Regions from separate parts of the Pseudarthrobacter sp. NPDC058196 genome, predicted to be linked through region 3. Evidence: riboswitches for the same ligand, from Rfam matches in the RefSeq annotation. Region 3 holds a riboswitch; each other region holds the start of a gene.

Region 1 (2,256 bases), on a different contig from region 3:
TTGGACGGGGATTCGAAGAAAACGGCGGTGGTGGGCGTGGACAGGGCCTCACGCCACTGGTCCAGGTCCGGGCCGTCGACGAAGACCGTCTCCACACCCCACCGGGGAAGGATCTCATTCAGGATCACGAAGCATGACCCGAACAGTGAGCGGGCGGCCACCACGCGGTCGCCGGCGGCGAGCAGCGCGCCCAGGGCGGTGAACACCGCGGACATGCCCGACGCCGTCGCGAAGCACGCTTCGGTGCCTTCCAGCAGCCTGAGCCGTTCCTGGAAGGTGGCCACGGACGGGTTGCCGTAGCGCGAGTACACAAAGCGCTCGTCCTCGCCGGTGAAGGCGCGTTCGGCCGCCGCCGCGGACTCGTAGACGAACCCGGAGTTCAGGAAGATGGCCTCGGAGGTTTCCTGGAAGTTGGTGCGGTCCAGGCCGCCGCGGACAGCTTGGGTATCGGGGTTCCAGCCGGGGGCATCTTGGTTGAAAGTCACTTAGTTCTTTCCGAGGTTGGTGGGCAGGCCGCGGTTCTTCCAGCCGTTGACGGTCCGTTCGCCGTAGCGGTCCGGTTCTCCCTCGAAGCCCTCCAACACGTTGTACGAGGTGAAACCGGCCTGGGTGGCCGCAACGGCGGCGGCGATGGAGCGCTGGCCCGAGCGGCACAGGAACACCAGCTCCGCGCCGGGGTCCTCGGGCGCCTGCTCCTTGAGGTCCTTCACGAAATCGGGGTTGGGGATGCCGCCGGGGAAGGTCCACTGGATGAACAGGGGATCGTTGTCCGTTGCCTTGGTGTCCGGAATGCCGATGTGGGCCCATTCGCCTTCCGTGCGGACATCCACCAGGATGGCGCCCTGCTCCAGCTTGGCCCACGCTTCCTGCGGCGTGAGGTCGCCTGCGTAGCTCATGCGTGGCCCTCGCCGTCGAACTCGCCTTCCAGGTCGTCAACGGCCGTGGCCACTGCGGCGTCCGCCGAGGCGATTGCGGCCGGGAGGACAACTGCCTGGGCCACGATGACGCTGCTGCCGTTGAAGGTGGCCGCCGGGCTGCCGTGCAGGACGTAGCCGTCCGCGAGGGCGGCCGAGATCCGCTCACAGAAGGAGCGGTCGTCCGGGCCCGTAATCAGGCGGTAGGACAATTTTTCGTCAGGGGCGGGTGCGTCAGACACGACGGATCTCCTTCTTTCACGCTTGCAGCTCGAATCGGTCGATATGCCAAGTATTCACCTGAGGCACCCCGCCGCGAGAGGAGGGTTGCCGACCGGCCAGTCAGGGCTTAACACCGGTACTCATTACTCCCCAAAAACGTAACACCTGGCGCGCCAAGCCGCACGGCCGCCGTCGTCATGTTCCGTAATTGAGAGCTCGCGACCACCGCGTCACGGGAACGCGGCAAGGCGGCCGGACCGATAAAGTTTCTACCGGGGGCGCCGCCCTGCCGTGACAGTGGGAGTACCGGGGGGTCTTGCCAGCATGCGAGCTGCTACATCGCACCACCAGGCCGGCCGTCGTCGTGCCCGTCATCGTGCCCTCCGGGCCGTCCTCGCCGTCGTCGTTGTCCTCCTGGCCCTTCTGGCGCCTGCCGGTGCGTCGCAGGCGGCCTCCGCAGTACCGGACCAGGGCAAGCCCTGGCTGGGTGCCGTCCTTGAATGGGGCGAGGATACTGCCGCTGGATTCTCCGACCGGCTGGGGGCGAGCCCGGCCGTGTTTGGCCACGACATCGCCTTTCCGTTCCGCGACTCGGACCGGAACAACATCGAGGGTTTCCTGCAGCAGGCCGCGGCCAAGGGCGCCCACGCCATGCTCACCGTGAAGCCCACCATGCCGCTGGAGCAGATCGGTGCCACCGAAGCGGAAGCCTTTGCCGGCAAGGTCCGCAACCTGACCTCCGGGTTCAAGGGCCGGCTGTTGATCCGGTTTGCCCCGGACATGAATTCGAGCTGGGTGGCCTGGGGCCAGCAGCCGGCCGCCTACCGGGCGGCCTTCAAGGCCGTCGCGGCAGCGGTCAGGAAGGACGACGGCGGCCGGGCCGCCATGGTCTGGGCGCCTTACCTGGGCAAGGACTATCCCTTTGACCGGAACCGGAATGCGCCGAAACCTGGGAGTGACGGCTTCGCGCTCCTGGACACCAACGGCGACGGTGCCTGGAACGGCTCCGACGCCGCCTACGCCCCGTACTATCCCGGCGACGACGCCGTGGACTGGGTGGGCCTCACTGCGTACCATGACGACACCGCCGGCGGGGCTGCCGTCAACACCGTGCCGCGCG
Region 2 (2,256 bases), on a different contig from region 3:
TGCCACCGGGCCTGGTCCAGTCCGGCGATCACTTCGGTGGCGCGGGCCAGGGTGGCTGCGCCGAGGACGTTGGGTGAGCCGCCTTCGTGGCGGGCCGGGCCGGTGGCCCAGCTGACGCCGTCGAGCCTTGCTTCCCTGACGGCGCCGCCCCCGGCCAGGTGGGGGACGCCGGCGTCCAGCCAGTCCGGACGTCCGACCAGGACGCCTGCGCCGAATGGTGCGTAGAGCTTATGTCCGGAGAACGCAAGATAGTCGACGTCGTCCGTGCTGATGTCCACCCGGCGGTGCGGCGCAAGCTGGGCGGCGTCCACGACGATCCGTGCGCCGTGCTGGTGCGCCAGGGTAGCCAAGGCCCGGATTGGGAGGATCTCGCCGGTGACGTTGGAGGCGCCGGTGACGGCCAGCAGGCTGACCCCGCCCTGCTCCAGTTCAGCGCGGACTGCCTCCAGCGTGCCGCTGACGGTGTCCGCGGCGACGATGCTGCGGTGCGGGACGCCCTGCCAGGGCAGGAGGTTGGCGTGGTGTTCGATGTCCAGGTAGAGGACGTCTCCGGCGGGGCGGCCGTCGGCCAGCGGCAGGCAGCCGGCCAGCAGGTTCAGGGAGTCGGTGGTGTTGCGGGTGAAGATGACCGAATCATCGGGGCGGCCTCCGACGAAGTCGCGGACAATGTTGCGGGCGTTTTCATACACGGAGGTGCTGATCTGTGATGCGTACCCGGCGCCCCGGTGGACACTCGCGTAATACGGGAGGATCTCGTTCAGGTATGCGGACACCACGGACAGTGCCGGGGCGGATGCACCGTAGTCGAGGTTCGCGTAGCGGACGTGGCCGCCGGAAATCAGGGGCGCCTGGATCTCCGCGCCTGTGACCGCGGCGAGGGGCCGGCCGGCAATGGCCTGGCGCGGATCCGGTGCGGCCGCGTTGGCGGTGGCGGGCTGGGGGGAGACGGTGGCAGTTGTCACAGAGACCTCACTTGGAACAGGACTCCGGCATGCTGGAATCCGCGCTTGCCGTATCCGCTCCGGACCGGCCTGGTCGTCACCCGGGGCACCCCACCGCGAATGGAGGGTTGCCGGCCAGCAAACCGGGGTTTTGCGCTGGCACTCGTGACCTGGATAAAAGCGTAGAACATGGACTGGCCAGGACTGAAGCCGCAGCAATTGTTAAGGGCTTTGTTACGTCCTGCCGAAGAAACAGCCGCGGACGCCCCCCAAAGGAGGCGTCCGGCGTCGTATTATTCGATTTTTTGCCGTCAGGGCGACTGCTGCAGCAGGTCGTCGAGGTCCGGGTTCAGCCGGTGCAGCACCTCTGAGTGCAGGATCGAGTTCGTGGCCAGGGCATTGCCGCCGAACGGTCCGTCCTCGCCTTCGAGGGAGGTGAAGCGGCCGCCGGCCTCTACCACGATCGGCACCAGGGCAGCCATGTCGTACAAGTTCAGTTCGGGTTCGCAGGCGATGTCCACCGAGCCTTCGGCCACCATGCAGTAGGACCAGAAGTCCCCGTAGGCCCGGGTCCGCCACACGTCCTCCGTCAGGCCCAGGAAGTCGTCAAGGTTTCCGCGTTCTTTCCAGCCCCCCAGGCTGGAATAGGAGAGGGAGGCGTCGGCCAGGTTGGAGACGTTGGAGACCCGAAGCCGGGTGGCGGCGGCCAGGGACCTGCCCATGTACGCCCCCATGCCCTTGGCCGCCCACCAGCGCTTGCCCAGTGCCGGCGCGCTGACGACACCCACCACGGGCTCGCCCTCATCCACCAGGGCGATCAGTGTGGCCCAGACCGGGACGCCGCGGACGAAGTTCTTGGTCCCGTCGATGGGATCGATGATCCAGCGCCGCGAGCCGTGGCCGGTGCTGCCGAATTCCTCGCCCAGGACTGCATCGCGGGGCCGGGAGCGGGAAAGCTGGCCGCGGATGGCCTCCTCGGCCGCCTTGTCGGCGTCGGTGACCGGCGTCAGGTCCGGCTTGGTCTCGACGTGGAGGTCCAGGGCCTTGAAGCGGCTCATCGTCTGGTCGTCCACGGAGTCGGCCAGGACGTGGGCCAGGCGCAGGTCATCGTTGTAACTCGAAGCGGGTTGGATCATGGTTCCAAACTACCGTCTGCGGGCGTTTCTGCCGGGAGAACGCGTCAGTTGACGCTGCCAAGCTCCTTGGTTTCCTGTGCTTCCATCCTCGGGTCGGCGCCGAGCAGCCGCCGCAGGGACGACAGGCGGGCGGCTCCGGTGGGGCCGGCGTGTCCGCCATCCACCCACTCGTCCAGCCC
Region 3 (2,256 bases):
CCACCACGGACAGGTCCGAATGGCACAGGCTCGAATACGTGATGGCAACGCCAAGCTCGCCGGCGCGGGGCCGCGGTTGGTCCAGCTCCTGCACCACCAACGGCTTGGCGTCAGCGTAGGTGGGCTTTCCCGGCGCCTGTCCGGCGGCGGGAACGGTCGAATAAAGGACGGCGGCTTTCATGACACGATCATGCCGTACTTCTTCTCGGGGCCGGCTGCACTGCGGCACCGCAGCGCGGCGGCAGCCCCGTGGTGGACGTCGGTCGCCCGCTGCCGGGATCCGGCGAGCGCTGCTACACCAGGAAGGAGGTCCGGAGCTGGTGCCCCAGCTGTCCGATCTCGGTCAGGAAGCCGTCATGGCCTATCGGTGCATTGATCATATGCACGCCAACCTCACCGGGCAGGGCCTGGGCCAATTCTCGGGACTGGGACGGGAAGTAGAGCCGGTCGGAATCGACGGCGGCAACAAAGAACCGGGCCGTGGAGGATGCCAGGGTTTCGACCAGCGGCCCGCGGCCCCGGCAGATATCGTGGCTCATCAGTGCCTCGGTGAGGGCGATGTAGCTGTTGGCGTCGAACCGGCGGACAAGCTTCCTGCCCTGGTGGTCCAGGTAGCTTTCCACCTGGTAGCGTCCGCGGTTTGCCAGCAATCCGCCGTGCAGGGGCGACTCGGGGGCCTGGGGCTCCCGGCCGAAGCGCCCTTCCAGTTCCGCGGCGGACCGGTACGTGATGTGGGCGATCCGCCGGGCCAGGGCCAGCCCGTCTTCCGGGCACGGGCCACCGTAGTAGTCGCCGCCGTTGAAGTTCGGATCCTGGCGGATGGCCAGCGTCTGGGCCTGGGCGAAGGCGATTTGTTCAGCCGTGCTGGCAGCGCCGACGGAGATGACGGCGCAGCGCTGCACCCGGCCGGGGTAGGTCACGGCCCACTCCAGGGCGCGGGCACCGCCCATGGAACCGCCAAGGACTGCGTACCAGCTCCCGATGCCCAGCTGGTCCGCCAGCCGGGCCTCCGCAACAGTGCTGTCCCGCAGCGTTACCAGCGGGAACCGTGACCCCCAGGGTGCTCCGTCCGGGGAAGGCGAGGACGGGCCAGTGGATCCGTAGCACCCACCCACGATGTTGATGGACACGACAAAGAAACGGTCCGTATCGACGGGAGCGCCTGGACCGGCCAGCTGTTCCCACCAGCCCTCTTCGTCAGTATCGCCCCGGGTCACGTGGGTGCTGCCGGTCAGGGCGTGCTCGATCAGGATGGCGTTGCTGCCATCTGCGTTCAGCGTGCCCCAGGTCTCGTACGCCAGGGTGACATCCGGAAGGTAGCCGCCGCCCTCCAGCTCGAGTCCCCCAATGGAGGCGTAGCGGACAACTCCGTGTTCGGGAATGGTGGTACGGGCGACGGTAACCGTCATGGCAAGACCTCTTCTACGCGCTTGCCTGCCGTCATTTGACCGGCAGGCCAGGTCTTCACCCGGGGCACCCCACCGCGGAAGGAGGGTTGCCGGCCAGCAAGCCGGGGCTGTCACTGGCACTCATGACCTGGTTCGAGTGTACGAAACACCCCCCGGTCCAGGCCAAGAGTGTGACTGGTTGTGACTTCCCGGCGCTGCCGGCCGGCGGTGCCGCAGCGTGCTGTCGATCAGGTGTCGGCGCCTCCCTTGGCCGCGCGGAAACCGGCCTCAAGGTCGGCCAGGATGTCGTCGATGTGCTCCAGGCCGACAGACAACCGGACCAGCCCCGGATTGACCCCGGCCACCACCTGCTGCTCGGGCGAGAGCTGGCTGTGGGTGGTCGACGCCGGGTGGATGACAAGCGAGCGGACGTCACCGATGTTGGCTACGTGCGAGTGCAGCTCCAGGGCGTCGACAAAGCGTTTGCCCGCCTCCGCGCCGCCTGCAAGGTTGAAGGCGACGACGGCGCCGGTCCCCTTGGGGCCGTACTTGCGGCCGCGTTCGTACCAGGGGCTGGACGGCAGCCCCGCGTAGGCGACCGATTCGACGTCGTCCCTTCTCTCCAGCCAGCGCGCCACCTCCGTGGCGTTGGAAACGTGCCGTTCCACCCGCAGGCTCAGCGTTTCCAGGCCCTGGGAAATCAGGAAGGCGTTGAAGGGCGAGACCGCCGAGCCGAGGTCGCGCAGCAACTGGACACGGGCTTTGAGGATGTAGGAAAGGTTGGCGCCCAGTGCGCCGCCCTCGCCAAGGTCCCGGGCGTAGACCAGCCCGTTGTACGTGGGATCCGGGGTGTTGAAGCCGGGGAAAC

The links. A riboswitch is a leader RNA that binds a small molecule or an ion and turns the genes downstream of it on or off. The one in region 3 is predicted to bind S-adenosylmethionine.
Region 1: linked by a shared signal. The riboswitch ahead of ACFVVC_RS08770 (DUF1737 domain-containing protein) and the one ahead of ACFVVC_RS13390 (homoserine O-acetyltransferase) in region 3 are both predicted to bind S-adenosylmethionine.
Region 2: linked by a shared signal. The riboswitch ahead of ACFVVC_RS06005 (aminotransferase class V-fold PLP-dependent enzyme) and the one ahead of ACFVVC_RS13390 (homoserine O-acetyltransferase) in region 3 are both predicted to bind S-adenosylmethionine.

What each region holds. Positions count from the first base shown of each region.
Region 1 is NZ_JBHVVN010000005.1:127,757-130,012, forward strand. It holds gene ACFVVC_RS08760 (O-succinylhomoserine sulfhydrylase) at 1-485, opposite strand, end outside; gene ACFVVC_RS08765 (rhodanese-like domain-containing protein) at 486-896, opposite strand; gene ACFVVC_RS08770 (DUF1737 domain-containing protein) at 893-1,156, opposite strand; SAM riboswitch class IV at 1,170-1,284, opposite strand; gene opgC (OpgC domain-containing protein) at 1,461-2,256, shown strand, end outside.
Region 2 is NZ_JBHVVN010000003.1:204,617-206,872, reverse strand. It holds gene ACFVVC_RS06005 (aminotransferase class V-fold PLP-dependent enzyme) at 1-962, opposite strand, end outside; SAM riboswitch class IV at 999-1,112, opposite strand; gene hisN (histidinol-phosphatase) at 1,253-2,077, opposite strand; gene rsgA (ribosome small subunit-dependent GTPase A) at 2,122-2,256, opposite strand, start outside.
Region 3 is NZ_JBHVVN010000008.1:168,213-170,468, forward strand. It holds gene ACFVVC_RS13385 (alcohol dehydrogenase catalytic domain-containing protein) at 1-181, opposite strand, end outside; gene ACFVVC_RS13390 (homoserine O-acetyltransferase) at 294-1,409, opposite strand; SAM riboswitch class IV at 1,422-1,537, opposite strand; gene ACFVVC_RS13395 (bifunctional o-acetylhomoserine/o-acetylserine sulfhydrylase) at 1,637-2,256, opposite strand, start outside.